Regions from separate parts of the Paenibacillus sp. Z3-2 genome, predicted to be linked through region 1. Evidence: riboswitches for the same ligand, from Rfam matches in the RefSeq annotation. Region 1 holds a riboswitch; each other region holds the start of a gene.

Region 1 (10,682 bases):
TGGTGGACACCACAGGAGATCCTTCGCTTCATGAAAGAGAATGCTGGCTCCATTCAGAATACAAAGGTTATGGCACCTGAATCGTTCCAATATTTAAAAAACATATCTGACCCGATCCTGAATGATCCTCAGGCACTCGCCAACATGGACATTCTGGGAGCACATACGTATGGAACCCAGTTCAAAGATTTTGCATACCCGCTCTTTAAGCAAAAAGGGGCCGGCAAAGAACTGTGGATGACCGAAGTGTATTACCCGAACAGTGATAACAACTCAGCGGATCGCTGGCCAGAGGCGCTGGATGTGTCCTATCACATGCACAACGCTATGGTTGAAGGTGATTTCCAGGCATATGTATGGTGGTACATTCGCAGACAGTACGGTCCAATGAGAGAAGATGGTACCATTAGTAAACGTGGATATAACATGGCTCATTTCTCCAAATTTGTACGTCCAGGCTATCTCAGAGTGGATGCAACCAAAAATCCCGATACCAACACGTTTGTTTCGGCCTACAAAGGGGATAACAAAGTGGTCATTGTGGCGATTAATCGCGGCACATCGGCTACAAGCCAAAGATTCGTTCTGCAGAACGGCAACGCTTCTACCGTATCTTCCTGGGTCACGGATAGTAGTCGAAACCTGGCAAGTGGAACACCGATTAACGTGTCAGGTGGAGCATTTACGCCACAGCTCCCGGCTCAAAGCGTAACCACGTTTGTAGCCAATGTAACCGGTAGCAGTGGTGGAAATCCAGGAAGTGCAACCACATATGAGGCAGAGAATGGTACCACATTTACCGATGCTGGCATTGAAACAATCTATCCAGGATACACAGGCTCCGGATACGTGAACTTTAACGCTATGACCGGTTCGGCCATTCAATGGAATGCCATCAACAACGCTACAACAGGTACCAAAAACGTAAAGTTTCGTTACGCCCTGGAAAGCGGAACACGTAACCTCGATATATTTGTCAACGGAACCAAAGTGATCAGTAACGAGCCCTTCCCGGCAACAGGAAGCTGGTCAACATGGAGTGAAAAGACCATTCAGGTTCCCATGAACACAGGAACCAATACGGTTAAAGTGGTCACAACCGGCACAGAAGGACCAAATGTAGATAACATTACAGTTACTGCAGCACAATAAGCACACTGTTCTACTAAATAAAGCCATATAACCAAACCCCCGTTCCAGATACGCTAGCCGGTATCTGGAACGGGGGTTATTTATTTTGACTTGACTTACAGTTAACTCTACCTCTTATACTTAGAATAGAGGTAGAATGAGAACCATTACGTAAATGTTCATAACAGGTGAGAAGGGAGAAGGAATGTGCTGATTCCATACAGCAAGATTTTACGGTATGACATTATATAAAAGGAATTGGAGATTTATTTAACATGACGAAGAGCACGAATTGGAATGTCTTTGGATTGGCCATACTGCTGGGTTTATTTTCGACATTAGGTCCATTTACGATTGATATGTATTTACCGGCTTTTCCTGAGATTGCAAAAAATCTGAATACAACTGCATCACTTGTACAATTTAGTCTTACTGCTTGTTTGTTAGGACTCGGTGTAGGTCAACTCGTTATGGGTCCTTTGAGTGATGCTTATGGTAGACGTAAACCCTTGTTGATCTGCATGGCAGCCTATATTATTTGTTCCTTGGCATGTGCCTTTGCTCCGAATATCGGACTATTGATTTTGTTTCGGTTCACTCAAGGATTTGCAGCATCAGCTGGGATTGTCATTTCTCGTGCGATAGCTAGAGATCTATACAGTGGACATGAACTTACTAAATTCTTCTCGCTGCTCTTGCTCGTGGGGAATTTGGGACCTTTGGCAGCACCTATCGCGGGAAGTGGAATTCTTTCATTCACGACATGGATTGGCGTGTTTGTCTCCCTTTCATTTCTGGGGATTTTCTTATTAATCATGACAAGATGGGGATTAAAAGAAACTCATCCAATTGAAAGACGCATGGTTCCTGACTTCAAACAGCAGTTAGGTAATTACAGAATGCTTCTGCGTGACCGCAAGTTTGTTGGCTACATGCTGGCACAGGGAATTATGACGGCAGGGGTCTTTGCTTATGTAGCAGGAACACCTTTTATTTATCAAAATATATATGGAGTCACACCAACTGTATTTGCCATATTATTTGCTTCAAACGGAATTAGTTTGATCATTGGTTCTCAAATCGTAGGTCGTTTGGCCAAACGCATACCTGAGCAGACCCTTCTATTATCTGGACTATGGCTTGCTTTAATAGCAAGTGTTGCTGCATTGGTCGTAACTCTGGCTCATGGTCCACTTTTTGCTTTGGTCATTCCATTGTTCTTCTTTGTTTGCTCGATCGGTATTACGTCAACAGCGGCATTCCCGCTTGCCATGGAGAGTCAAGCTAAGATGGCCGGAAGTGCAGCGGCACTCCTTGGAGTCGTTCCATTTCTTCTGGGTGCACTGGTTGCTCCTCTAGTTGGTATCGCAGGTGAGGATACTGCCGTCCCATTAGGACTCACTTTATTAATGACCAGTATCATTGCAATTGTTACTTATTTTCTTCTTGTTAAAAAAACCTTACATCAACCAACGCATGCCCAGACTGATCCTAACTTTTAGAATAGGATGTCATACAAGCTTCTTGTCAGAGAAAAACAACAGGCCTTCGATGACTCGAAGACCTGTTGTTTTTGAATTACAGAGATATCGCTTTATTCGCCATAGCAACGTCGTTGGCGAGGAGTTTAGGAAGATCATAAGAGGGGTAAAGCCCCCGCTCTAGCATAAAGTAAAATACTTTACCATGTAGTTGGATAGCAGCATTCAGTTGTTTCTGTAATGTTTCACGTAGTTGTGGAGTTGCAGTTTCGGTAATCGCAATGGCATAGTTGCGAACCGATGTTTTGGCAAAACTCAGCAACTGTCCAGCGTAAAAAGCAGTCATATCCATTTCATTACCACTATTTCTGGTTCCTTCTGGCGCTAATGGATAATATTGGAGGATCTCCTTTAAATTTTGTTCAATGCTTTTAATGGCTTCCATATAAAGTGCATGAAGATCTTGGTTCTTTACATCGTTCACTACCATTTTAAAATGTGTTAACTGATTGCTCTGAAAGGCTGTCAATTCGTGAAGCTCCATCGTTTCATGCCAAGCGAGATGCTGGTTTTGCCGATTTGGTTCATAAGTATACATTTGAATCCCTCCTAAAGTTATGTGTTAGCCTATGCATGGCGCCTATAAAAGGTACTGTAAAAGAGACGTATTCAAAAAAAAATTAAAATTATTCTGAATATATTGGGTCCATGAAATTCATAATAACCACAGACTGCGGATAGAGATAGCCACCATTTGCAGGAAACAACGAATAGGAGGAAATACAAAATGCAACTGCAAAACCATCAAAACATTGAAACAGGTACTGTTCCACCTCAACTGAACCATGGCGGGCATGAAATGTTTGATGTCCATGAAGTACTCGCAGGATCCATCAATACAATGAATTCGTATACTATGCTGAGTGAACACGTAAAGGATCCCGAGCTTCGAGACATCTTACAACGTCAGAAACAATTTATGGCTAATGAATACAACATAACATTGGAATGTTTTAAGACCGGACAAGATCCTGCCATGCCGACCCAGAGTTATAAAATGAATCAGGGTAATGATTTTACTTTTGGCATGAAACCAAGTCAACCCAAAAAGCCAATGCAAACTGCAGGTGAGATTTCTGACCAAACCATCTCCCTTAATATGTTAAATGCAGTAAAGTCGGGGGCGTTAATGAAAACAACAGCTGCATTAGAATCAACGAATCCAGTTGTACGCCGCGTACTTGCGGATTCCTTGCCAAACTGTATTGAGATGGCTTATGAGATCTCGATTTATCAAAATAAAAATGGTTTCTACCAAGTACCGCAGCTTGCTCAGCAAGACATGCAGCAAATGCAAAATAGTTACGCTCCTGCAATGCTTCAACCGCAAATTCCTGGTAACCTTCCTCACTAAAAATGAAGCGCCGTATCTCGAAATGAGATACGGCGTTTTATTTGTTTGTATTTCAAACTTCAAAACAGGACACCTAATGAAAGCCATCTTCAACCTAAGGGTGCTCAGTTATACTGGATAAAGGAACTGTCATTTCCTGCTCCGAGTCTCCGACAGGATAAATTCGGGCCGTTTCATCCTCATTGACATGCTGGATAAAGATAGGGGTATCCTGATAAGTTACCTTTTTCATAATGGTCGATTCAGATATTTCGATCGCTCTTTGTTTGTTCATAGGAGTTCTCCTTATTCCGAGTTTCATTTGTTTGATCAATAGGACGGTGAGTAGATATTGTTATTTTTTGGTCGAGTTGTGACGATTGTCCTTGAATTTCTGCGGCAGCCTCCATCTGATTATTCAGCTGCTGTTCAATCTTCCGATTCCATGTGCTTCTTGTTGCTGCCTACTCTTAGCCAAAACGATTCCTCCATGTTGTGATCGATTTTTATATTCTTTGCATCATTACATTGCACTAAAGCGTGTAAGCTTATGCAAAGTTTGTAGGAAAATCATTGAAATATTTTATTTGCTATACAAAATATGACGAAATTTGTCGAAGATATTCTTAACTTACTTGAAGGAGACGTATGATGAGCATAATAATTGTGGACGACTCCAATCTAAATTTATCCTTTATAAGGGACGTGTTAACTAAGGCGGGATATTGCAATATACAAACTGCCAGTTCTGCAGATCAAGTATTTGATTTATTAGGCATAGCTGACGGGAATTCCCCCCGTAAGCCGGCAGCGGTAGATTTAATTTTGCTGGATATAGTCATGCCAATAATGGATGGGATTACGGCTTGTAAAAAGATAAAGGAGCATGCTGTTTATTCTGATTTACCAATTATTTTCTTAACAGGAGACAGAAAACACTTTAAAGAGGCTTTTAATGCAGGAGGCATGGATTTCATAGAGAAAGGGGGACCGGAATATGAACTATTGGCCAGGGTTAAGTCAGCACTCCGATTAAAAAAAGAGATGGATATCCGTAAAACAAGGGACAATCGGATGCAAAAAGAACTACAGTTGGCCAAACATTTGCAAAATAGCGTGCTAAGCCCCTCTATTATGGAACATAACATTCAAATTCATGGGAAGTACATTCAATCGGAAGAAGTATCTGGAGATATGTTCTATTGGACTCGTATCGATGAGCATCGATACGGAGTTCTTTTAATTGATGTTTCAGGCCACGGCTTATCATCTGCATTGATCAGTATGTCCGTTAGATCCATGATGGATGAGATGGTAAACAGACGAGTGGACCCTGCTTTAGTCTGTGATGAGCTAAATCGGCAAATGATACGTTTATTTACCAACAGTAAACTCACTGTTTATTTTACAGCAATATATATACTTATTGATCTCAATGTAGGGGAAATATATTACTTCAATGCAGGGCACCCTCCAGGTTTAGTCTTGCTTGAAAACAGGGAGACGATTCAACTCAAAGGAACGACTATACCTATTGGAATCAAAACAGAGATTGATAGTCGTATACAGACATGGAAAATACAAGGGGAAACTAGAATATTACTATATACCGATGGCTTGGTTGAAGTTCCCGGTCACTCAATCAAAGATGGGATTTCCCAACTAGAACGTTATGCCAAGAGTTTGATTCACCTCGATAATGATTCTTTTGTGGACCGAATTGAAGAATGGGTTCAGCACAAAACGGATGATGTTTGTATTATCTCTATAAATCTAAAATAATTTGGTAGAAAAATGTTGTATTTTGTCGATTGAATGGATATAATCTAGGAGAAAATAATAGGGATAAAGTACTAATTAAATTGGGTAATAAAGGCAAACTCACTGAAAGGTGGGGACGCAAAGCCACGGGCCTAAGTGTAATCATATAAGGCGGCCGGGTTGCCAAAAGGGGGTATAGCGACTTTTCTTTTTGGGATTAGTCCTTTTTTTCTCACGGGGCAATGCGGATTAAGCCGATAGATGAGTGAGGGGTATATAATGAAAAGGACTGTGATATCCAGAGGGAAGACGGTAACCGAAGCTGTCAATCTCGGATTGGAACTGCTCGGTGTCACAAAGGAAAACGCGAATATTGAAATCATCGAAAATGGGTCTAAAGGGCTATTTGGAATTAGATCTAAACCGGCATCCGTTAAAGTTTCAGTTATTCAACCCTTAAAACAAATACCAGGAGAGCTCATTTCGGATATTAATACGGATTGGAATGAAACGAAGATGGAGGCGGAGAATTATGTAAATTTAAATGCCTCTCCGCGGTCTGTAGAAGGTAAGGTATGGGTAGAAGAAGGGCGAATTATGGCTCAGGCCTCGCCTGATAACTATCCTCTTATCAGTCCGGTAACTGGTGCCCTAATCAGGAAAAATGGAACTTTGATTGATCAAACCGTAACGGTGACCGAGCTTGATGAAATCAGTATTACGTTGGATGAGGATAGAATTGAACCCGTCTGGAAGATTACAGTGGATGAAGACCTGATGAAGGTAACAGTTAGCGTGACTCCTGGATATCGACTATATCGCCGTTTGCTTGATTCAGCCCCCAGTACCCATTTGTTAATCGAGTTCGAAGAGATCAGACAGCCCAGTTCCATTGTGCCAGAAGTGATAACCTCTTTCTTGAGAGAGCAAATGATCACTTATGGGATTATATACGATAATATCTTGAAGGCTTGCAACACAACAGAGCCAGGGTCTTTTCAAATTGCCTCAGGGCTCCTCCCGACACAGGGTATTAACGGCAGCTTTGAAATGGCATTTGATACGTTAGCCAGAAATGTACAACCAAAAACACGAAAAGACGGTACAGTCGATTACCGGGAGATCAAAGAGTTTCCAACTGTAAATGAGGGGCAGATCCTCGGACAAATCAAACCTCCCATATCGGGAACACCTGGCGTAAATGTGAAAGGGGAAGATGTTCCGCCTCTACCCGTTTCTGCAATTGTTCCATTGGAAGGAAAAGGGACGCTCTGGACGGAAAATGGCACACAAGCAGTAGCCATTAAGGCGGGGATGCCGCAGATTCATCAATACGGACTTCGTGTTCGGGTAGCGATTATCCCCAAACTGTTACATGGTGGGGACGTAAACATGGAGACGGGTAATATACATTTTCAAGGCGATGTAGAGATTACGGGGTCTGTGCAAGACAACATGAAAATCGAAGCAAGCGGCAGCATTCTTGTACACGGCAATGCAAATATGGCAAATTTAAATGCTTCCCAATCTTTAATAGTACATGCCAATATTATATCGAGCAAAATTACGGTCGGAAAAGGAAGCATGCTCCATGCAGAAATGGAGCCTATGCTAAAGGAAATATCGGTAAAGATGCGCTCATTGAAATCAGCTATTGAACAAATCAGTCAAGCAGCTGCCTTCAAAATGAATGACTTTAATGCTTCCGGCTTGCGTCCCTTACTAAATGTGTTATTACGAGGGAAGTTCAAAAGTTTTAATGAAATACTCCATCAAATCGATGAAAAAATCAACATGAATAAATCCTACCTGGATGAGGACTGGCATCTCTATGCGAAACAAATCCATAGCGGATTTTTAAATACGCTGAACAGTCATTTCCGGGGAATTGGAGATCTGGAAGACTTCCAACAAGTGACTGAATACCTTCATTCCATGGTTGAGCCTCCAGTAGAAAATAGTATATTCGCAAAGTTCAATTACGCACATAATAGCAATATCTACTCTGGAGGCGATATTAGCATAAGCAAAGGTTGTTATAACAGTATGGTGTATTGTCAGGGTCATATGGAGGTCTACGGGTTCCTCAGAGGAGGAGTATACTTCGCCAATAAGGGCTTAAGTATTAATGAAGTGGGCACAGAGGGGAATGTAACTACCAAATTGCATACACCTGAAGGCTCTGATATTCAGATCCGAAAGGCTTACACCGGAACTACTGTACAGATTGGCAAACAAGTTCACACTTTTACCAAAGATACTCAACAAATCCACGCCCGTCTTAATGAGGATGGGGAGCTAATACTTAGTTAGGAGTGGTTTCTATGTTCACATATGAATTAGCGATTCAAAATACTAATGCCATCGTTATCTGCAAGGGTGATATCGATATTGATGCCAGCGACCTGTTTGAGGATGATATTCAGCCCGCATTAAGAGGATGTACAGTTATCTGTTTCGACTTTACAGAGGTCTATTTTGTAGATTCTTCAGGAATAGGGTTGATTATCAAGTTAGTCAATGACCTGCAAGAGTCCGGGGTAACCGTACGGATTGAAAAGATCAGACCGGAAGTTGTAGAAGTATTCGAACTTTTGCAGATTGATGAAATTCTTGGTAAAGAAACGTTTGCGTAATTAGTGGTAAAGCTGATTTTCCGGTTTACGCTGGAAAATAACATATATGCGCTAAATTTAGTGCAAAACGGCTTGGGGGGGAGGGACTTGTTATGAAGAATCGTATCCTTCGCATCGTGTACAGTAGTGCTGTACTTGCTGCACTTGCACTGGCAACAGTGGTTCAAAGACCTTGGAACTAATGAATAAATAATGCAGGGACCGGAATCACTCCGGTCTCTCTATCCAAAAAAAATCAGGGTGTGAGAAGAATGATTTATTTTGTATTAGCAGGTATCATCATAGCATTCTTCTTAAAAAGGGATTTGGTTTATTCCCTGCTTCATCTCCATTTCAAAGCTTCAGTGCTCATGTTCAGCAGTCTGGGTCTCCAGATTCTTCTTGCTTACTATACTAAATATACAGGGAATAAGATCCCGTACTTACTAGAGGTAACTTTTTTCATGATGCTGGTATGTCTCTGGCTTAACAGGGCGAAGCCGGGCATCAAGTTGATCCTGAGCGGGTGTTTGCTGAATTTCATCGTATTGACTGTTAACGGGGGAAAGATGCCAGTATCTTTAATCGCTTTGAAGGCAGCGCGTCTAGAACATTTGAATGACTACAGTCATTCATCCCGTCATCAAGGTATGGAAGACAGTCATCTGTACTGGCTTGGGGACTGGATTCCCTTTATCACCCCTGTAGGCACTAATTATGTACTGAGTCCCGGAGATGTCCTGGTTGGATTTGGTTTGATTTTGTTTATCCTCGGTATATCCAAACGGAGAATTGCTGCTTATGAAAACCATTAACCTATACACAGTGGCGCTTTTTATAACAGGAGTATCGGCCCTAATTTACTTAATTTTTAACAGCAACGACATTCAGTTTACTGGTTCCATCTCCATATTGATATTAATCATATTATTAGATTTATTTCCTGTCAAATTGTTAAGCGGGGATGAATATAGCGGTGGAATTATGGGCTTTCTAATTCTGCTTATAGCCTATGGTCCGGAGACCGCCATATTCGGTATGTATCTTAGTACGATAATGTATTTCCTCAAATCCTCACATTGGAAAATACACAAGCTGGCTTTCTATCGTCTGTTCTCAACGATAGGGATGTATACCATTTGTATTTTCATAACCCATCTACTTATTGTAGTACTGGGAGATATATCGATATATATTATTTCGGCTTTCGGGGCGATGGTTTTTGAAACAGTCAATATCCTCTTGATCTCCGGAATCTATGCTACTGTGACAGGGGCAAAGTTTTTTGAACAAATTCAGTTTAAGATTAAAGAAGTAATTATTCCTGTCTTACTGTGTACGGCCGTCGTTCCGCATTTTATGGAGGAACTCGCAGATCATTTGGTTTTTGAGACATTCCACACGGCTATATTCCTATTTTTTATCATCTTTTTTTCAAGGAGTTTTCTTCAACAATTCCAGCTTCGTAAACGGGCTTCTGAAGAGTTCATTCGTCTTTGTGAGTTCAGGCAGTCGCGCCCCTTTCACGGCCATGGTTCAAGAACAGGTGAGATTATGGAACATGTCTTGGATCGGGTCGCCTATTCCGGGAGGAAAAGAAATGAGTTAATTATGACGGCCATTCTTCATGATATCGGTAAGACCAAGATCTCCTCCCATATTCTTACGAAACGCGGAGCTTTGTCTCTGACAGAGGAGAAAGAATACCAATCTCATACTGACGAAGGTGCCGAAATTATTTTTAATATTATGGGCAATAAACAAATCGCGGATTGGATTAGATACCATCACGAAAGGTATGACGGAAAAGGGTTTCCATACGGTTTAAAAGGTAAAAAGATCCCTCTTGAATCTAGAATCATAAGCTTATGTAATCAGTTGGATCATCTAATGCTTGAATATAGTAATGACGAATACGTTATCCAAAGTCTTCAACTGTTATCAGGAAAAGTGCTTGATCCGCTTCTAGTTAGTTATCTGGATGTATCAGATATCGAATCCATCCGTAGTATGTTGGTGTATCAGAGAGAGCCTGAGAAGTATGCGTCTGAGCCCGAAGCGAGTACCTGTGACAACGGAGCATTCATTGGTGGGACAAGCCTCCTTAAATATAGTTTCAATGAGGGTTTTCTCGGTGATATACCTCCAACGGACATGCTTGATAGCATAAGTGATCTAGCCATCCGTTCTCTTCAGAAGGGAGATGCCTTCTTTGAGACTCTTAGAAGCGGCGGAAAATCCTACGAAGCACACTTCTATCCTGAAAATGAGCAAGTCACAATTGTTATGACAGATATTACA
Region 2 (10,682 bases), 300 kb from region 1:
CAGAGTAAATATACACTGCCAATCGGTTTAAAAACGTTGTTAACTCCTTATGGCAATAACTATGACCTATTGATCGTGGGCTCCTTCTTCTCCATCATTCCAATTTTCATACTGTTTATTGCTTTCCAGAAATATTTCATAGACGGTATGACTGCAGGTGCTGTTAAAGGGTAGTATATATCATGATGAAACAGGTGATTAGATGGAAGTCCAACAAAGAGTGTTACACGACATTCAACCATGGATTGAGCAGAAAGCTGATCCTTTTATTTACCGACATTCGGACGGTTATTATTACTTCGTAGCATCCGTTCCGGAGTAGATCGGATTGAAATCCGTAGAGCCCAGAACCTTGAGGGGCTTGTTACATCAACTCCTGTAGTGATCTGGAGAAAGCGCGAGACTGGTATCCTTAGTGCCAATATTTGGGCGCCTGAACTGCATTTTATTGATGACAAATGGTACGTGTATTTCGCTGCCGCACAAAAGGATCCGAATATCGAAGGTAACTCTAATCTGTATATATCTAAAATGAGCAATCCGTGGACGCTGACTGGGCCGCAAACGATGATTTCCATGCCGGAATATGACTGGGAGATCATTGGTTATAAAGTGAATGATGGCGCGGCATTTCTTCGCAAGGGTAATCGGGTATTCCTCTCTTACTCGGCTAGCGCCACTGATTTTAATTATTGCATGGGCCTGCTTGAAGCCGATGCGGATGCTGATTTGCTCGATGCCACCTCATGGCGCAAGTCGCAAGCACCGGTTTTCTCGACAGATGAGAGCATCTCTATGTATGGTCCCGGTCATAATTCCTTCACGGTGTCAGAGGCCGACGAAAAGACGCTATTTGTGTTCCACGCAAGAACGTACAAGAACATTATAGGAGATCCGCTGTACGATCCGAATCGCCATACATTTGTGACGGAGCTTTTGTGGACGGCTGACGGCAGACCCGATTTCCGCGGCTCTGTTGCAGCACTTGCACGTTCTATACAGTGAACGAGTGTCCCAACAAGGATGGTTGATGGATTTGAGTTCGTTTATCCAATTTGCCAAAGAGAGACAGTAAGAACATCGAAGGCACCCAGTAGGGTGCCTTCGATTTCGCTCTATAGATAATACGCCGAACCGTATCACAAGTATGGCGAAAATAATCGCCATTAACCTCGTGGATTACGGAAATGTCATCTTTGAAAAATCGAAACTATGCGATCGCTGTATCTTCAATGAGCTTAACAGTCGGTAGTTGGGGTCAATTACTTGTTCCCCAACATATCCACTCACTCCTGCACTCCTTCTACAACTTCTTTCGGTATTTCCCTCACTTTGATATCTCCACCTAAGAAAAGGTTTGAAGGGTAGTACTTTTTGAACTGGGGTGATCGCCTTGGGACCAAGTTCGAGGACGAGGTTGATTGTTTCTTCCAGATTGCTTAGTTGTTCTACAATCTTCTTACCTATCTCATGCGCCTGTATCGTGAAAAAAGCTCTCGGCAAATTGAAGGTTTCGACCTAGAGGAGGGAAAAGGCGGATTATTCCTGTCGACAATCTCGCCGTTGTCAAACCATACCTACAGATAGGGATAAGATTTTATTTCTCTTCTTTCTTCGACGGAAACCACTCGTAGCAGTCTTCAAGAAGGATCTGGATGAGTTACTCTAACATAGGATGGGGCAGATCTGATAGATCAAGCAGGTCAGGATTGGGGGGACCTTCGAAAGAGTGGCGGCTTTTCAGATAAGGGAGTTACAGATTGCGTGTGGCCATAGCGGACGCACAGCGGGCAGGGCAGAGTTGTTCATCACAAAGTAGCCTCAGTCCCTCCCGACTTCGGCGACTAGAGGCATTCCCATCACTTCAATTACCCTGATGTCTCGAATCACCGTCGAACGTGAGATGTTAAACTCTTGCATGATTTCCGAAATGGTAAAATGGGCGGCGCGGTTGTTGATGTACTGCATGATGATGTTAATCCGTTCTACTTTTTTCATTCGGACCTCTAAACAGTATCATATTTTGACATGATTTATCGTGATTATAAACCCATGAAGCGAAGAAACAAATACTTAGAAGGAGCTGTGATGAGGGAAGCACATAACTCTTGAGGAGAAAGACAGCTTTATCGTTGTCGGTGTTGGAACGGAACTGAAGAGCGATTACATGGATTATGCCGGCGTCATGACAGAAGCATGGGTACCGGAAGAACACAGCGTGAGGACAATACCTCGTCATTAAAGGCGAAGGGAAGACGGCCGCGTATTGGACCGTACCATCATTCTCGCATTCTCTATTGCATTGAGCGGGATCGGGCAATTGATGCGATATGGCGGCAATGTTGATTTAGTAACCGATATTGGATTTCCGTTATATATCACGAGCATTCTCGGGACTTGGAAATTGCTCGGAGTTATTGCGATCGTAATACCAGTTTTCCCCCGGCTTAAGGAATGGGGGTATAGCGGTATCTTTTTTCTAATGATAGGTGCGGCCTTATCTCATGTATTCGCTCATGATTATGGGGATGGTGGATTCCATGCTATTCTTCCGCTCTTCTATGCTTCGCTTTGCATCGCCTCCTGGGCGCTGCGTCCGAAAAATCGTTCTTGGTATTGGAACAGAGCTGAAGAGCAATTACACGGATTATGCCGGGCATGAATAAGGAGAAGGAAAGCTTTTGGCGGTCAGCGGAGCAGGATGGAAGGCTTGATACGTTAAAGGCGATTGCTGCGAACGACTATATTTTGCTGTAGACGTACAGGGATTGCCTTTGGTCAAGTCTTGCCAGTAGCCGATAATTACGCCTATGTTGGTGGGCCTAATGCAACGGTTGAGATGGGGCAGCGAGATAGCCTTCTATATGGATTCCGGTTGTAGAGAAGTACAACGATATCAGCAGGCGGAATGAGGAATGTCCGCTATCGTTGACTTCATCAAGCGGTTGACTGTCTAGGGACAAGAACTTGGTTCCTATGCCGAAAAGAACCAGAACATTGTGTCATTTCCAATTAGATTGTTATCTAGATAGTTGCATTAGTGGAATCGTGTTTCAAGATAAAAAAGCGCATTACCATAAAAACGCTAAAATATCGTCAATAACTCACCCAATATACCCAGTTTTTTATTAAAAAAGAAGGCTGTCCCAAAAGAGTCGTTAGCTAACGACCTTTTGGGACAGCCTCTCATAATACGACCGATACATTAGTTCAACGCTTCCAGTTTAAGTGGACACATCCTGCCCAAATTTGTGACATTGAGGTTATCCTTGTACCGAATAGTCGTTTTAGAGTCTTTTCAATATTACCGTTGCTCTAAGGAGACCGCAGGCTGCTCATCAGCCTGGGAATATCCTCCCGTGATGGCACTCGCGTAAAGGCGATGCCAAGGAAGGGTGACTCCTCTCGATCCGCCGCGACATAGCCGACGCGATCCGGCCCTACCGCAGCGAGAAAGTCCGCAGTCTGCGCCATGCGGTCTACGCCCGGTTCCGCGAGGCCGACTGCCAGCGCATAGATACCGTCGTCGCCCATACAAAGGGCGGGCCAGTCTGGCCCCGTGTCCGAGAAGAAGCACAGGTACGGATTGTGGCCAAAGGCATGGAACGCGAGATCGGAGAAGCCGATCTGCCCGAAACGCAGGGGATTGAGTTCGATCGGCACCAGCACGCCGTCGCTGCGCTGCCGGGCTTCGAGGTGGAACGCGAACCGGCGTGCCCCAGGGCCGAGGCGTGCTCCGATTCGGTTCAGCAGCGCGGTGGCGGGCGGCAGTAGTTCTCGCATGATGGGGCGAGAAGTGAAATAGACCACATCCGCTACATCGCCCGGCGTGTCGAAGGGATGCTCGTAGATGCCGGTGATCACCGCCTCGCCATCCCGGTTCCAGAAACCGTCGCAGGCGAACTCGGTTCCCGCGATATAATCCTCGACCAGGAACAGCGTGTCGGACACGACATCAGTGCCGATACGAGCCGACGCTTGAGCGATCTCGGCCAGCGACTGCGTGACGGCCTCCGGCCAGGCGTCAGCTGAGGCCACCACTCGGACACCGATCGAGTTGGTGCCGATGCTCGGCTTTAGCACTACCGAAGTACGGTCGCATGATGGCCTGAACGCGTGGAGTTCGTCGGGACGCAGCTCAACACAACGGAATGCGGGAATGAGATCGGACGTCAGCCGGCGGAAGGCCGCCTTGTCCTTGCACAGGCCCGCAAGCCGTTTGTGCGCGGGGGCGGCAAGGCGCATGATGTCGGCGTAGCTCGGCTCCCAGCCATAGAAGACGGGGTTTTCGTACCAGCCGGACTCATCCGGGACCGCTGGTGCTCGGTCCCCAAGGGTGGCCACGACGTCGTCGAAGGCCGGTTCGGTACAGAGCCGGACCGTGACTTGCGTGAGCGCGGCCTGGAGGACGGGCGAAAGCGCTGGGCCGGAGAGCAGGCAGCAGACCGATTCGTGCGTCAGCACCACAGCCTCAACGGCTTGCCCGGCTGGTATCCGATGAAGGCCTGAACGCTGATCCGGATGCCACCGGAGAAGCGGCTGACCGCATGCGGCTTGCGCGTGTTGATCAGAACCAGCTCACACTCCTGGGGATGGATGACGACCGGCTTCGGCAAGTCGGTGCGCGCGATGGTGCCGTCAGGGAGCCGCTCAATGTCAGCATACGACAGGGTTGGGACGTTCCAGCTCTCGAGCGTGCCGCCAACCGGCGGCATCTTCAGATAGATGTTCGCGCTGAGCTGCTGGTCGAGCGGGCAGACCGACGCAGGCAGGCAGTCGACATGCGGCTTCTCTTCGAGAATGTGCGAATCGTCGGGCGGCATGATGCGCACCATGCCGGCGAACATTTTCCGGCCCTCGAAGGCGGCTATCGAGGCGCCATCCATCCAGGCCTCATCAAGATCGAGCCGGAGCCGGTCGATGGGCGTCAGATTTGGTGCACAAAGATCGCGCAGCCGGCGCAATCCCGGCAGGGCCGCCTGATAGTAGGTCTCCCGTTCGGCGCTGCCGACCGGGCGGCCGTAGGTCGTGTTGAACGGGGTCCCGACACGGTAGACCCCATAATATTTCTGCTCCGGCACGCCATCAGTGTAGACCTCGTGTGTATAGGCATCAAGCGACGCCTGGGCGAGAATGAAATCGATTATTTTCTGGGCTGTCCCTGGAGAGACATAATTCGGTACTCGAATCGCTGGCACTTTCTCTTCGATCAGATCGCGAATGTTCTCAGGCGAGAGGGAATGGTGAATGGGAACTTCATCGTAATTGTCATCAATTATGTTCGAATCAAACATCACATCATTTACCTCCAATTCAATAAATAAGAGAACGTTACTTATATAAATATTTTTTGAAATTCTTTTCTAACGCCACGGTTGTACTTCAACCACCCCCTTAAGTATTTTTTCTACAACGTGTGATGGAGATGTACCCATATATTTACTTTTTGAACAGCACAAATAACCTCTCATCAGGTATTCTTGAAGAATAGACGGAGGTTTCCCGTCGTATTCGGTAACTGGCTGGCATAGCGAATATTCGCCTTAGCCCCTGTAGCTTTGCGTCCCCGTTTTTCAGCGGGTTTGCCATTATCGTACGATATATGGAATTGTCGTGTAATGTAAATTTACCTGATGTTTTGTCATAATGAAATAGAGCTATATGATTATTTATTATTAAATAATTAATCATATAGTCCTAATTTTACAAATAAATCTATTCTTTTTAGCTATTATTTTTGTATATGTTTATATATCATAATGTAGTTTGAAATGGGGTAGGGGGGATTAAACAAAACTCTCCTCGTTAAGCTAACGGGCAGGGTAGTTCCAATATGTGGATTTTCTTGATAAGATAAAGTAGGAAGTTACCTTTTAGTGAAAGGGGGGCATTTAATAAAAGGTCAAGTTTATGTTGAATATAGAAGGCTAGGTTTATTTGCTATAAAGACTGCAGTCAACGATTTCTCCATAATTGAGGTGCGAAATGGACTCCCTTCTTTAAGGGACGAGCTGATCGGGGAGCTTCATTCAATTGGCGAAAAGCAACCATACAATGAGACAACAAAAGAAGATTTAGATGTTTCCAGAAAATTTATACATATAACACTAGCCGAAGCGAAGAACTACATTAAAAAGGTGCTGTTAGAGGGAAATAGTTGATGGAATAGCTAACTCACAAGTTAGTCTAAGGACAAAAAGGAACAACGAATACTAATCTCTAAAAGGGAGGGTAACACAGTTCATAATATGATGAATAAGAGACAATTTATTGAGATGACAGTTAAAGAACAACGTTCTGTAGTACTTAAAATTAATAATCAAGATGAATTTTTCCGTGGTGTTTCTAAAGAATTAAATGAGGGCTCCTTATTTGTTGAAACAGAAGAAGGCATAAACTATGAATTTAAAATGGTTGACATCATTGAGATTTATGCTATTAAGTCTTCATCCCCTGAACATATTGATATACACTCCCCAGTTTAATGAAGGGTAACAAGGATGACCTTGAAAACCTTGTACTCCTGTTTGAAGATTTAAATGACGATGTAAAGAAACAAATTATCTTTTCTTTATCAGAAGTGCTTGGTAAGCAAGTGATCATTTCGAAAATGGATATGGATTCATACAATTTATCTGAGATTGAGATGATTGCTAACACTATAAATGGATATATACTCACTATTAAAATACAGGATATTTTTCATTCGGAAATTTCTGAATTACACAACAATATGGATTTACCTCAAAAGACTTATTTGGGGCAAGGGTTAGATCATAATCGAGGATAAGTTATAGATAAAGTAACATTTTTATTAATCAACTAACGGGAAACGATAGCTCTATAAATTCATGTGAAGTCAATCGTAATAGTGGTTGGCTTCTTTGACTTTAATGATTTCATTTAAACCATAATTTAAACTTCCTAACTCAAATTGTACATTTTGAAGGTGTTACTTCCCCCAACCGATATTTTTAATGATTTTTCATTCATAAAGGACCTGAAACGGGCATTTTTACACTTTTTCAAAGCGAAATAGGAATGTGTGTTTGTAGATGGGTGCATTGGAAGCATAAGTTTGCCATGAGTCGAAATTGGACGAAATAAAGTTGCCGTGAGTCTCCATTAGGACGACTTTTCATTAAACTAACGGGCAGGTTAGTTTAATGATGAATACAACTGAGTAGTAGGATTTTTCACTTAGGGCAAGCTGAAACTGTAATAATTTGCTCAATAAGCAAAACTATTATCTCTTCTTCTTATGCAAACTATACTTGCGAACTAGCTGGAATCTCTACAGGTATCAACATTCAAGACTAACTCTCCGATATAAAGAGTAATAAAATTGGGAGGGATATACATCAAACATATGAAAATCAAAGCAGGAATTATACTACTCTTCCTTAGTATAATTCTCGTAATCGGTGCGTGCTCAGGGAAAGGGAGTGGTAGTCTCCATGTTGAACTTACCGTAACAGAAGTTTTTGATAAGGAAAACCGACTCAAATTCACCGGCATCACTAATTTACCAAATGAAACGAAACTTGTTCTATCTGTAACAGGTGAAGATGAATATTCTGCTCAGACAAAAGTTCAAGTCAATAACGGTATGATAGAAAGTGAGTGGCTCTCTAATAATGGAAAAGGTTTAGTACCTGGAGTGTATAGTCTTCGAATCACATCTCAAGCAGCTATAATACAGCCTGACTCAGTTCAAAACATAATTGGTAAGCAAGGCGAAAATCTTGAGGGTGAGTTTGTTTTGTCCGAAGAGACCCTTGGAAAAATGATTGGATATACATACGCTTTTAGTACGAGTGATTCTCAGACAGTAGCGATCGAGAGCGAGACAATTTGGGATGAGGTGAACGGCTATTTAGCCTCAGAACAATATACACTAATAAGGGAGTTTATTGATAAGATCCAAACACCGAGTCAGGATCTCCAGATGATGTATCACCTTTCTATGTATCATATCTATGACCAAGCTGGAGAATATAAAAAAGCATTAGAGTCCTTGTACAGCATTCCTAAGGGTTACACTGGCCGAAACGAAGATTTAATCAATTATTACAAATACTTGAATGATTTTTATGAGGATGAATCTCCATTTAGCTTTAATGATTACGTAGCACTCTACAGAAAAAACCGAATTACCTCAATTTCCTTTGCATATTATAAAACTGAAAGCGTACAGACAAGTAATACTCAAAACAGTGATGCAGACATATTTTACCAGTATATAATGCAGGAGTTCGATGTCTTAACGAATTACGGAAACAATTACGTTCCTGAAATACACGACCCCATTGTACTTGAGAAAGCTAGTAAACATTTTGGGATGTCCGTGAGTGAAGTAGATGAGATTTTTATGGCTAGAGCTATGCAATTACCATAAAATTATTCCTTTTCTTAAAGGAGAAAATCCATTCTAATTAAGCTAACGGGATACGTTAGTTTAAGCATCGGAAGTGCTTAGAGATTTCAAGAAATATTATTTTCCTCTGTCATTACAAAATCAGAAAAATTCTTACCGGAACATTAAAAAATCTGTGAAGATCTTGTAATGTACTACAATAAAGAACTTGAAATTATAGCTCGAAGAAGAGACTGGGATGCGTACTTTTTGCTGAAGCTGGAGATCTCGGATTCCGAGAAGGCGCTGTTGCACAAATCAGCCGAGAAGCTGAAGGGCCTTATTAAATCGATTGAAGTCTAGTAAGAAGAACAGCCAAGGAGGCATGCTCCTTCTTGACTGTTTTATTTCGTTCGAGACCCTTAGCGAGCCGTCCAAGTGCCGTCGACCGTGATCATTGTCTTCATAAAGTCGGGGTTACTTATGGGACAGCCTCTTGATGGAAATCACCACAATTAAGACGATGGCTACGACTGAGCTCTTCAAATGCCAGACCTGTCAACAAACAATCTCATGCAAGCTCTGTAAGAAACAATGCCTCAAACTTCGCTTTTCCTTGCTTTTCCACCCAGGTATTGAAATCCGTAAGTTTGGGGAAAGCCTTGCGTACAACAGAAATATCGACCTCGTGGCCTTCTTCGCTTAGCCATTGAAACACGCCGGCCAAGATTTCATTATGCTGACGCAACGCGTCCATCGGAACTTGAACGTAAGGAATGGTTCGGTTAGTTATATGGCCTATGGCCTCGACAATCTGCAAGGGTGTTAACTCGTCGCCAGCAATTTCGATTGTTTTACCCAAATAATTGTCTGGGCTATTAAGTGTTAAAACGACGAAAGCACCGATGTCGTCCACAGCTACGAGTGGGATCACTGTTTCTGGCTTGAAGGCTTGTGCGATTGTTCCGTTCTGCACGCCGGCTGTCATCGGGTCTGAGAAGTTTTCCATGAAGGTGGCGGGACGCAATATGGTAGCCGGCACATCGAGTGAAAGAATGTACCGCTCAATATCCCATTTCTGCATATCCCGATATCGGGATTGCGCATCTGCACCGCCAACCGATGTATAAATGAAGTGCTGGATGTTCGCCTTTAGGGCAGCGTCAGCTACAGCCTTCCCAATACGTCTCTCATCGGCATTGGTTTCGAGAGTTGGGTTCCAGCTCGACGCCTGAACACTGAATACACCATAAATCCCCTGCATAGCGGTATCGAGCGAGGCAAGATCAGTCATGTCACCTAAAAAAAGCTCGGCTCCCAGTTGGGATAGTTTCAGGGCCTTATCGCTTGATAAATCGCGAACAAATGCACGAACCTTCCAGCCATCGGCGATTAGATGCCTAACGGCCGCACCTCCTTGTTGTCCGGTTGCTCCCAAAACTAATATCTTTTTATCACTCATATCCCCAAGCTCCTCTCTAAGCTTTATAAGACTATTTACGCTTAAACTAAACCATAGCATGAATAAGTCCTGTTGTTATCTTAAAATATCATCTATATTATTTAAAGAAGGCACATTTTTTTTATATAACTCAATATAATAGACTACCTATATTATAGTTAGGGGTGTGATTTTTATGGATGTACGAAAAGGGGACGAATTATGCCTCATCTCTATTCGTGAAGCTTTGGAGGTGGTTCGCGGGAAATGGTCTTTTTTGGTGCTTTCCTTACTTAGTTTGGGTCCGCAACGATTTAATCAAATGCGAAGAAATTTAGATAACATCAGCATCAAGTCTTTAACGGATGTCTTGCGGCATTTGGAACACTATAAAGTCATCAATCGCCAGGTGTTTCCTACCGTACCTGTAACCGTTGAGTACTCGCTAACAAATAAAGGACAGGAATATATTCCCGTGCTTCGGCAAATGCGCATATGGGGTGAAAACTGGGGGGAACATCCACAGCTTGTCGATGGTCGAGAATATCGTAGTTCTACAAATAGGTGAGCACTGAAAAATAATCTAGCAGGGAACTTTCTTGATTTTAAAGAAAGTTCTCTTTTTTCTGCGATTAAGAATGCTTTTTGAAGATCTAGATGGAAACTTATTTGATGTATGGGAGCATAAAGATTGTGAGTTAATCTTTTAAGACAGCTGTCTAAGCTAACGGGAAACGTTAGCTCAATAAAACAAAGAATGCAGCCAATCATTGTGATTGGCTACTTTTATTCAACTAACGGGCAGGATAGTTTAAATAGCCGAAGAAGTATGAAGATAAGAACAAGTGGACTATCATCCATTTATTTTGCTAAAGGATGTGGACT
Region 3 (10,682 bases), 3.3 Mb from region 1:
CTTTCCTATGATCCAATTGGTGTGGTGGCAGCGATTAGTCCATGGAACTATCCCATTGCTTTATCTACGATTAAGATCGCTCCTGCCTTACTTGCGGGCAACACGATTGTGCTTAAACCAAGTCCATATGCGCCACTGGCGGCAGCGAAGGTGGCAGAGATTATTGCGAGCGAGTTCCCGGCTGGTGTAATCAATGTCGTTCATGGTGATGCGGATGTGGGCGTTGAACTGACTAGTAATCCTCTTGTTACTAAAATCGCCTTTACAGGCGGAACCGCAACAGCTAAGCATATTATCAAAGCTGCTTCGGAAACGATTAAGGATATGACGCTTGAGCTTGGTGGTAATGATGCGGCTATCTTCTTGGAAAGCTTTGATGTTCATGATGAGCGAGCAATGCGTCGGATTGTCATTTCTAATTTCTTGACAGCAGGTCAAATCTGTATGATCGCCAAACGTGTGTATGTACACCGTTCTATTTATGATGAGTTTGTGGAAAATTATATAGAGGCGGCTAATCGCTGGGTTCGAATTGGTGATCCATTTGATTCAAATACGACAGTAGGCCCGATTAATAACCTGAAGCAGAAGAATTACGTGCTTGGTTTGGTGGAAGATGCGCAAAATCGCGGGGCTAAGGTCATCCCTCTCGGCCAAATTCTTGATCAGAAGCTGTTTGACCAAGGTTACTTCTTACAACCTACGCTTGTTTTAGGTTGCGATGTTCATGATCCGATTGTGGTGGAGGAACAGTTTGGTCCTACGGTTCCGATTCTGCCATTTGACAATGAAGAGCAGGTTATTAATCTACACAATGAAAGCATATATGGATTGACGAGTTCTGTGTGGGGGAAAGAAGAGGATGCCATCTCCGTCGCACGTCAACTCGAAGCTGGAACGACCATGATCAATACAGCTGCTGTGCAGGGTCTCGACGTTCGGTTCCCTTTCGGTGGCTTCAAGCAATCTGGTATTGGCCGTGAATACGGCGCGGAAGGTATCCGCACTTATACAGAAAAACATGTCATCAACGTTCCGAAGACACTGGATCTTCCTTATATACCAGAGTAAATCTTATATCACATCACTTCGCATCTACAGGGAATGTACATGTGAAATTGAATGTAGGTTCTAAGAAATAAAGAAGCCACTCCATTTTTTGGAGTGGCTTTGTACTCAGCTATTATACGGTGAACGGCGGCTATCTTCTACCTAGTGTCTCCCAAATTTCATGGAGCCAGGAGTCGAACTCAGCATCTTTGTCGCCCTCGTAAGTATCATAAATATCCAGACGTGTCTTTTGCAGTTTTTCCTTAAATTGCTCAAATGTGTGACCTTCAGGAAGGCTTTTTTTAATCCGTAGCAAAATTTTGTTAGTACCTTTAAACAGCTCACCTTTGTTTTTGGCAGGCATTTGTACATCTTCATCCAACTGCTTCAGCTTGAAATATGCGGCTTCACGCACCTGGAACACCTGATCACTTGTCAAAACATGCTGCAGCAACTTAATGGTAGGGGCTGTATCCCAGTTCCCCAATTCGTTCACCGCATTCAGTCTGTCTCTCCAGCTTGACGTCCGATTAGCCGCTCGTTTGAGCTCTTCAAAGTTTTCCGGTAGTTCGTTAACTGCTCCAATATCATGGTTGTTCGTCAAAATTCAATCTCCTTAATCATCGCCATCTCGGCAGAATGATGAATGTTATTTATGTGAACACTATTATAGCACGAACCTGACTAAACTACTCCTATGAAGCCGATTGACAGGCTGAAAATCACATTCACCAATTCATGTTTTTGCATGGGCAACAGGATGGGAATATATGTGTTCCATCCAGCTTGCCCACTTATTTTTGTATGTAATCACTCATAAAGATGATCACCCTATCTATTCTCCTCGACCATCTTTTTTTTCTTAATGAAGTCTACCGTGTACACCCAACCAATCAGTCCACATAAAACAAAACCAAACGCATGCAGAGATCCGTAAATGGGAATGAAATCGAGTATAGTTAGGGAAAACATGTTTCTCAGTAACGGATAGAAAATAGAAAGGACGACAACCGCGTAAAAGGCTAGACAAGATAGGCCTAAAAAGATGCTCGCCTTATTATCCAAAGCGTTTTTCCTTAAGTAAGTAAGGAGATAAGCGGTGTAAACCACAATATTACAGGCGAAAAAAGTGACACCCATGTATTCAGTTGGCTTGGAGAAAATCATACCAATAGCAATCAAGATGGGTCCGATGATATCGATGGCAACGACCCAGGGATACCAGCTTTTCTTCGTCATGATGCGTCCCAGTGCACCAATAAAAATTGGAACGATAGCAGATGAGAAATGAAAGTGGAGCGAACTTAACGCGTGCGTTGCAGGATTAGCTTGGAAGAGGTTTAATTGATATTGATATAAGGTAAACCAAATGCCCCCGATAAAAAAATAAACGAGCCCCGCGCCAATCGCTATTTCCGCTGCTTTTCCTTTAGAGATCACAATAGTGGTCAAGCCATAGATGCCAAGCAGCAGTGTGAACAGTAGCCACCCAAGGGACAGAATCCCTGGGATTGCCGTACTTTCTAACCCCCACATCTTACTACTCATTACCGAGGTCAGGGTAAGAAGCGCAGCGGGAAATTGAAGCCATTGAATAGCAGCATAAATCATTCGTTGATGTTTATTCTTCTCGTCATGGTTCAAAAGTAAAATCACAAGAGGTACAATGACGAAAGCCGCAAAAAGTAGAAATTTCTCAACAAGTTCGAATTGAAAGTAATCAAGATAAAATATCAGAATGGCTATGATTGCACCGGAAAACGCTGGTGCTAATAATGATTTCATTAGTTGCTTCAAGGAACTATTCATGGGGTTTCCTTTCTAACTACGTTTATCGTTATAACTGCCTGCATCCAGTTGTGTAGCGTTCTCTAGTATAGATCGGCAATTCTTCTTTAGTAGTCTAACACATAAATAAGCTTATCTTACTGCGAGAAGGATCGATATGGGAGAATATCAGTCAGATCAGTGATATGATTTTCCCCAAGAAAACGAGAGCTATGCTCACCGAATCGCTCTTCACAAGGGTAGGGACCCTCAGGTGAAGTACCTTTAAATAAAGGGAGGTCAATGGTTTGGAGTGGTGAAATGATGAATGATTGCAAATCAGAGGCAGTTCTTTCAGGAGACTCTATCTCTAACAGACACATGTAGATTTTTCGCATATAATATCAAAAGAAGCTACCAAAGTACTATATTAGACATAATATGATAAAATACAACAAAAATAAGACTTGAGCACCTTGCATTTTTATAAAAAAAGACTCAATATTTAAGTAGTTTTGTTACCAAGTATTACACATAAAACCCGTACGATAAGAGCAAACCTGTTGAAAGGCGGGGACGCAAAGCTACAGGGGCTAATGGTTCTATTGACCTATGCCAGCCAGTTGCCGAATACGATGGAAACCTCCGTCTATTGGCATTTGCTTTTTGGATGGGGGTTTTAGTTATTCTATTGAAGGAGTCGGGGGCTGTGAAATAGCCGGTATCGGTTTTTCTAAGTCGAAAACTACAGCTCTTATGACCCTGACATAGTAGTTAAAGAGGAAAGTGAGGGAGAATGTAGAGTTTTAAAAGATATCATACGATTCTTGGGAAGGGATGGATCTAAATGCTTAGCAACAACATTAATTTAAGGAAATTCGGGATTATGTTTCTAATTTTCATCCTAGTTTTCACGGGCATGGGGTTAAGACCAGGAATGCAAGTCAGCTATGCTGCTGAAGAAGGAACAAATTTGGAAATTTATGTATCTAGTGTATCCAGCGGAGGCAATGACAAAACAGGTGATGGGACCCAGGAGAAGCCGTATGCTACATTGAGTATGGCTTATAGTCAGATTAGTGACGGGGGGACAGGAACGATCTACCTCCTGGACGATATCACACAAACAACTAAAAACTCAGAGGCACTTCAGCTTAACTTAGACAAGCGTGTTACGATAACTACGGCCCCTGAAGTAAATACTGTTACGATTAAGCGTGGGGAGCCAAGTGGTACTAATGCTCTTGATACGCATTTTGATTTAACTAAAGGCGAGCTAACATTAAAAAATATTATCATTGATAGTAATTACAATAATCAGAAGATCAGTGGAAGAATAATTAATGTCTATGCTGGTTCAAAACTAATCATTGAAGAAGGTGTTATTCTAGGTGGTAGTTATTCTGAATTTCCAGGAAGCGTAATCCATCTCAAGGATCCTGGTTCGGTTGTAGAAATGAGAGGTGGGGAAATTAGAGGCAATAAGCGTGATTTGACAGGTGCGGCGGTCGCAGTTGATTCTGGGACAAAATTTTATATGTCCGGTGGCCTAATCACGCACAATACTGGCGGAGGAGTTCAATCTCGCGGTACCAACGGCGGAGAGATCTACCTTTCGGGCGAAGCGCGTATCACGGGGAATACAGATAATTCAGGCAAAGCGCTGAATGTTAACCTGGAAAGCAATAAAACTCTGACTCTAAACGGTGTGTATACTGGAGAGGCAGGTATTACCACGCAGAGTATGGTACCAGGGACGCAGTTTGGACAAGCAACAGAAGCCGGTTTGGGCAGTATCGAGCATCTGATTGCCGACTCTGGCGCTATTCTTGCAAGTTATGATGCAAGTCAGAATTTGGTATGGCGAGCATTCAAGAATGACTTGAACCAACCGAGTACCGATGGTGAGGTAACAGGAAAAAAACCGACGCTGAGCGGGGTAACAGAACCTAATGCTACAGTAACGATTAAGATCGTTAGTGCAGCAGACCAGTCTATCGTCGTTTCTGAAGAGGTAACTGCTGACGTGAACGGGAACTGGAAGCTTCCAGTTGCTAATGCCCTGAGTGTAGGTGCTTATACGATCAATGTTACAGCTAATAAAAATAATACACAGTCGGAACCTGTAAGTAGAAAATTTGCAGTTTCACCTGATGTTTATGTATCTAGCGGTGGCAGTGACACCACAAATGATGGAACTCGAAACCATCCTTACGCTACATTGTACAAAGCCTATCAAGAGGTGAATGATGGAGGAACGATATATGTCTTGGACAATATCGATTTGTCGGTCAAAGCTGATAATAACGGCAAAATGTACTATCTTCATTTGAAAGACAACAAGCATGTTACGATTTCTACGGCCTCCGGCGTAGATACTGCTGTGATTCAGCGTGGATCGAGTAAAGGTGCGGCAACAGGTGAGACGGGAGATATAGACACACTTATGCATCTTGAGCAAGGTCAGCTTACATTAAAAAATATTATTATTGATGCTATTTATGCCAAGGGTGAGGTAGGAGCCTTCACTGGAAGAATAATGAACGTCTATAATGATTCAAAACTGATCATTGAGGAAGGTACTATTTTACGTAATAGTACTTCCACACATGGAGGAAGTGCAATCTACATCAAAAGTGATCTCCCTAGTAGAGCGGTTGTAGAAATGAGCGGAGGAATAATTACAGGTAATACGCATGCGTCTTCAGGTGCGGTCTTAATTGATTATAACTCAGAGTTCAACATGACCGGAGGCATAATGGCTGAAAATAGTGGCGGAGGAGTTGTTATCCGCGATAAAGGTCAGTTCAATATGACCGGAGGCGAAATTACTGGCAATAGTGGCGGTGGTGTTAATGTCCTCACGGGAAGTAAGTTCAATCTTTCCGGTACAGCACATATTACGGGGAATAAAGTATCGGGCCAACAGACCGAGCGAAACGTTAATTTACAAGGCAATACGTTCCTTACTCTATCCGATAATTTTACCGGACAAGCCGGTATTACCGCAGAAAATCGGATGGCTGCGGGAGGCAACTTTGGACAAGCAGCCACTAGCGGTTTGACGGGGCTGGAGAATCTGATTGCCGACAACAATTCAAATCTTTATGCGGCTTATGGTGAAGGTAATGCTTTGGTATGGCAATTACAGGTAGACCCGAGCACTCCATTAGCTGCACCAAGCAATGTGAAAGTGACTGGAGATCAGTTAACGTGGGATGCAGTCGAAAATGCAGAAAGCTACGAAGTGAGCATAACGGATAGTGAAGGCAATATCAGACCAGTTACTGTACCAAGCGGAACGACACTTGACTTGTCGACTCTAGAACCATCGTTAGCACCTGGTGAATACACCATTACGGTAATGGCGAAGTCGAATGACCCAGCGTATGCAGATTCGCAAGCATCGGCACCGGTGACGTACACCGTACCAACCCCAGCAACTTCATTAGCTGCACCAAGCAACGTGAAAGTGACTGAAGATCAGTTAACGTGGGATGCAGTCGAAAATGCAGAAAGCTACGAAGTGAGCATAACGGATAGTGAAGGCAATATCAGACCAGTTACTGTACCAAGCGGAACTGAACTTGATTTGTCGACTCTAGAACCATCGTTAGCACCTGGTGAATACACCATTACGGTAACGGCGAAATCGAATGATCCAGCGTATGCAGATTCGGAAGCATCGGAGTCGGTGACGTACACCGTACCAACCCCGAGTACTCCATTAGCTGCACCAAGCAATGTGAAAGTGACTGGAGATCAGTTAACGTGGGATGCAGTCGAAAATGCAGAAAGCTACGAAGTGAGCATAACGGATAGTGAAGGCAATATCAGACCAGTTACTGTACCAAGCGGAACGACACTTGACTTGTCGACTCTAGAACCATCGTTAGCACCTGGTGAATACACCATTACGGTAATGGCGAAGTCGAATGACCCAGCGTATGCAGATTCGCAAGCATCGGCACCGGTGACGTACACCGTACCAACCCCAGCAACTTCATTAGCTGCACCAAGCAACGTGAAAGTGACTGAAGATCAGTTAACGTGGGATGCAGTCGAAAATGCAGAAAGCTACGAAGTGAGCATAACGGATAGTGAAGGCAATATCAGACCAGTTACTGTACCAAGCGGAACGACACTTGACTTGTCGACTCTAGAACCATCGTTAGCACCTGGTGAATACACCATTACGGTAATGGCGAAGTCGAATGACCCAGCGTATGCAGATTCGCAAGCATCGGCACCGGTGACGTACACCGTACCAACCCCAGCAACTTCATTAGCTGCACCAAGCAACGTGAAAGTGACTGAAGATCAGTTAACGTGGGATGCAGTCGAAAATGCAGAAAGCTACGAAGTGAGCATAACGGATAGTGAAGGCAATATCAGACCAGTTTCTGTACCAAGCGGAACTGAACTTGACTTGTCGACTCTAGAACCATCGTTAGCACCTGGTGAATACACCATTACGGTAATGGCGAAGTCGAATGACCCAGCGTATGCAGATTCGCAAGCATCGGCACCGGTGACGTACACCGTACCAACCCCAGCAACTTCATTAGCTGCACCAAGCAACGTGAAAGTGACTGAAGATCAGTTAACGTGGGATGCAGTCGAAAATGCAGAAAGCTACGAAGTGAGCATAACGGATAGTGAAGGCAATATCAGACCAGTTTCTGTACCAAGCGGAACTGAACTTGACTTGTCGACTCTAGAACCATCGTTAGCACCTGGTGAATACACCATTACGGTAACGGCGAAGTCGAATGACCCAGCGTATGCAGATTCGGCAGCATCGGAGTCGGTGACTTATACCGTACCAAACGGAACTGGGGAAGTGAACAAAACAGAGCTGAAAAGGGAAGTGGCTCTATCGGAAGGCTTGACCGCATCCGAGTATACCCCAGCAAGCTGGGCAAACCTAGAACGCGAGCTTGCAGAAGCGAATCGTGTGCTGGAAGACAAGAACGCGACTCAAGCCGATGTAGATCAGGCACTGACCAAGTTACAAAAGGCGCTGAAAGAACTCGTAGTATTGAACGGAGACAACTCCGGTAACGACAACTCCGGCGGTGGCAACACTGGTGGCGGCAGCACCGGTGGTGGTAACTCGGGCACAGTTAATCCAACTATTCCACCGACTCCACCAGCGACCGACAACACGGTGAAACCGGAGAACATCGTAACAACCGTTAACGGTTCAGGTGTATCGTTCGCTTCGGGCACGGTAAATGGTGACCAAGCGACGGTAACGATTGATAAGGACAAGCTGGTAGCTGCCATCTCCGAAGGCAAGGGTCAGGATTTGGCGGTGCATTCGTCGAAAGCAGGCGACATGTCCGTTGAAGGTTTTACAGCAGACACACTGAAACAATTGAATGATAAGGGAGCCAGCTTGAATGTCAGCAATCTGCTGGCGATTTATCCGGTACCCGCTTCGAATGTAAACCTGTCCGGAGTCACTGGACAATTGGGCAATGCGGCGCTGAACGACATTGCGGTGCGTATTGATATTAAACGTTCCTCGGAAGCACTGATTTCGTCTGCGAAGAATAAGGCAGCAGATGCAGGTTATGAGCTGCTGGTCGATCCGGTCGATCTGGATCTGACATTCAGCCATGACGGAGAAACGGTAAGAAGCGGTCAACTGGACGGATATTCGGTGAGATACATCGCTCTGCCGGAAGGTATCGACCCGAACCGGATTACCACAGGCGTTATTATTAATCCGGATGGTAGCGTATATCATGTGCCAACGGTAGTAACTGAGATGAACAACCGCTATTTTGCACGAATTAATGATCTGCGTAGCAGTGGTTCCTATTCGGTCATCTGGAACCCGCAAGATTTTGCGGATGTACAATCCCATTGGGGCAAGGAAGATGTCAACAACATTGCCGCAAGACTGGATCTCAAAGGGAACGGCGACAACACGTTCTCACCAGACCGCAGCGTAACCCGCTCTGAGTTTGCAGAGATCGTCGTTCTCGGCTTGGGACTGATGCATTCGGATGCGCAAACCGCGGATTTCCCGGATGTTTTGGCCAATGTGTGGTATGGCAATGCTGTCGCAATTGCGAATGAATTTGACATCGTTCGCGGGTATGACAACGGCAATTTCAACGGTGGTCAGCAAATCACAAGAGAGCAAGGTTTCGCGATGATTGCCCGCGCGTACCGCTTGATCCAGTCCGAAGGTTTGCCTGGTCAGGAACAGATCGCTTCCACCCTGGAAAAATATGAAGACAGCGCAAGTGTAGCCGCTTGGGCAAAAGCGGATGTTGCACAATTGATCGCTGCGGGAATTATTCAAGGCAACGGACCTGAGCTTCTTAGTCCGAAAGCACAAATGACTCGTGCCGAGGTAACCGCATTGATGGCAAGAATGCTGAAAGCAACTAACTTGATCGATAAGTAATAAGCAATGCAAACAACCATTGATGACCTGAAGTCGTCAATGGTTGTTTTTTTTTCGCTGATAGATCGCTTGAAAAGTTTGAAGGCTCTTGAAGTAGTATAATTGCTTCAAGAATCCCAGTTAGGTTGATGGTGCCGTTTTTGACCAACACTACACCTGAATCCTTGGCAATGCTGGGAGCTGCCTTTATCGTTGAAGAGTCCAACGACTTGACCGATTGTTTCACCGATGCTTAAAACCATTTCGTCTTTCCCGCTTGTTGGCATCAGTGTTGGATTGTCATTTCAGAAGAGAAGGCAACGTAAGTGATGAAGTTGTCCTTCCCCAGATAAACCAAAAAAGAGCCGCGCATTATGCGGCTCTCCATCTATTTTAGCGCCCGCCCGTATTGGAAGCCCAGACCGGAATCCAACTATTCGGATAATTACTATTGGTCAGGGTTGTGTTATAGAGAACTAAATTTCCATCACTTTGCATGACCAGTGTGTCACCCGTTGTGTTAGCTGGCAAGCTGCTCCCATGATGGCCTGCAATCCATGAGCTGGTATTGGGAGACCAAATAGATTGAAGTGTTGAAGTATCAGTTACCCAAACCCGGTCATAGCCCCAACCGTAGTAATACTCATATTTTCCTGAGACAGGATTGAATCCATAACGATAACCATATTGGTATACATCTTGATATGATCCGCCATAAGAGTACATTACCGGCTTCCCAAACGATTCAAATTTGAACGAAAGAGCCCCGCTGTTACTAGTCCCGCTACTCCAAAGAGAAGAACCGTTTTGATAGATGACAAAATTCCCGTCATTCTGCCAGATGGCTGAAAATCTACCATCCTGGGAGGTGAGATAGTCACCCTTCGCCATGCTTTGACCGATCGTGAGCTTATCTCCAAGATAACCCGCAGAAGCCGTTGCTGGTACGGCAAATGCAAGAATCAACAAGCAAGCCATAAGAATTCGAATAGATCTAGGGAAAAGTCGTTTGTTCATTGGACACACTCCTACATTTCATATAATGGTTTTACATAGATAAGTATATTATTTATGTTGTTATGTGATACATTGTTGCATTCAGTTAGGCGTGGTGAAGGATAGGTCAACACTTTCCCCATCGGTGGAAAAGAGGAATTACGAGCCTCTATGGTCTCAGGACCACCTCCTTAAATGGATAGTGTGATGCTTTGAATGATGTAGTGAGTAATGCTTTTGGGGAGTTGTAACGTCAGAATGATGCCTGTATTGATAGTTGGTTCACTGTACTCTACCAGTTAAATACTTTATTTACCATTATAGCAACTTAAAAGATAAAAGCCATATATTTCTATGTAAAACTAAGAATAACCCAATTGAGATATATATAAATCTTTTTACAGTCCGTCCGTTTTTTCTCTATAAAACTCTGAAATTTTTACATTGGTTTCATATACTTTACGAT

The links. Region 1 has a riboswitch for cyclic di-GMP ahead of M1D71_RS14205 (flagellar assembly protein A). Riboswitches for the same ligand answer to the same signal wherever they lie in the genome.
Region 2: it holds a riboswitch for cyclic di-GMP, as region 1 does, so the genes downstream of both, M1D71_RS15425 (hypothetical protein) here and M1D71_RS14205 (flagellar assembly protein A) in region 1, are expected to answer to the same signal.
Region 3: it holds a riboswitch for cyclic di-GMP, as region 1 does, so the genes downstream of both, M1D71_RS29120 (S-layer homology domain-containing protein) here and M1D71_RS14205 (flagellar assembly protein A) in region 1, are expected to answer to the same signal.

The regions. Positions count from the first base shown of each region.
Region 1 covers NZ_CP096397.1:3,157,553-3,168,234, forward strand. Annotated here, with positions in the region: partial or broken gene M1D71_RS14170 (carbohydrate-binding protein) at 1-729, shown strand, start outside; gene M1D71_RS14175 (carbohydrate-binding protein) at 820-1,152, shown strand; gene M1D71_RS14180 (multidrug effflux MFS transporter) at 1,407-2,633, shown strand; gene M1D71_RS14185 (spore coat protein) at 2,710-3,210, opposite strand; gene M1D71_RS14190 (spore coat protein) at 3,400-4,026, shown strand; gene M1D71_RS14195 (H-type small acid-soluble spore protein) at 4,121-4,300, opposite strand; gene M1D71_RS14200 (SpoIIE family protein phosphatase) at 4,657-5,787, shown strand; cyclic di-GMP riboswitch class I at 5,870-5,954, shown strand; gene M1D71_RS14205 (flagellar assembly protein A) at 6,028-8,079, shown strand; gene M1D71_RS14210 (STAS domain-containing protein) at 8,091-8,402, shown strand; gene M1D71_RS14215 (DUF5317 domain-containing protein) at 8,753-9,196, shown strand; gene M1D71_RS14220 (HD domain-containing phosphohydrolase) at 9,183-10,682, shown strand, end outside.
Region 2 covers NZ_CP096397.1:3,457,161-3,467,842, forward strand. Annotated here, with positions in the region: gene M1D71_RS15390 (carbohydrate ABC transporter permease) at 1-174, shown strand, start outside; partial or broken gene M1D71_RS15395 (glycoside hydrolase family 43 protein) at 203-1,005, shown strand; partial or broken gene M1D71_RS15400 (helix-turn-helix transcriptional regulator) at 1,287-1,998, opposite strand; partial or broken gene M1D71_RS15405 (transcriptional regulator) at 2,102-2,194, shown strand; partial or broken gene M1D71_RS15410 (DoxX family protein) at 2,238-2,608, shown strand; partial or broken gene M1D71_RS15415 (hypothetical protein) at 2,562-2,881, shown strand; gene M1D71_RS15420 (ATP-grasp domain-containing protein) at 3,316-4,464, opposite strand; gene M1D71_RS15425 (hypothetical protein) at 4,458-5,294, opposite strand; cyclic di-GMP riboswitch class I at 5,511-5,597, opposite strand; gene M1D71_RS15430 (hypothetical protein) at 5,877-6,161, shown strand; gene M1D71_RS15435 (hypothetical protein) at 6,276-6,485, shown strand; gene M1D71_RS15440 (hypothetical protein) at 7,370-8,398, shown strand; gene M1D71_RS15445 (hypothetical protein) at 8,567-8,719, shown strand; gene M1D71_RS15450 (NmrA/HSCARG family protein) at 8,928-9,818, opposite strand; gene M1D71_RS15455 (winged helix-turn-helix transcriptional regulator) at 9,994-10,365, shown strand.
Region 3 covers NZ_CP096397.1:6,533,463-6,544,144, reverse strand. Annotated here, with positions in the region: gene M1D71_RS29135 (aldehyde dehydrogenase family protein) at 1-1,071, shown strand, start outside; gene M1D71_RS29130 (HEAT repeat domain-containing protein) at 1,202-1,654, opposite strand; gene M1D71_RS29125 (YndJ family transporter) at 1,882-2,859, opposite strand; cyclic di-GMP riboswitch class I at 3,361-3,448, shown strand; gene M1D71_RS29120 (S-layer homology domain-containing protein) at 3,755-9,241, shown strand; gene M1D71_RS29115 (hypothetical protein) at 9,614-10,237, opposite strand.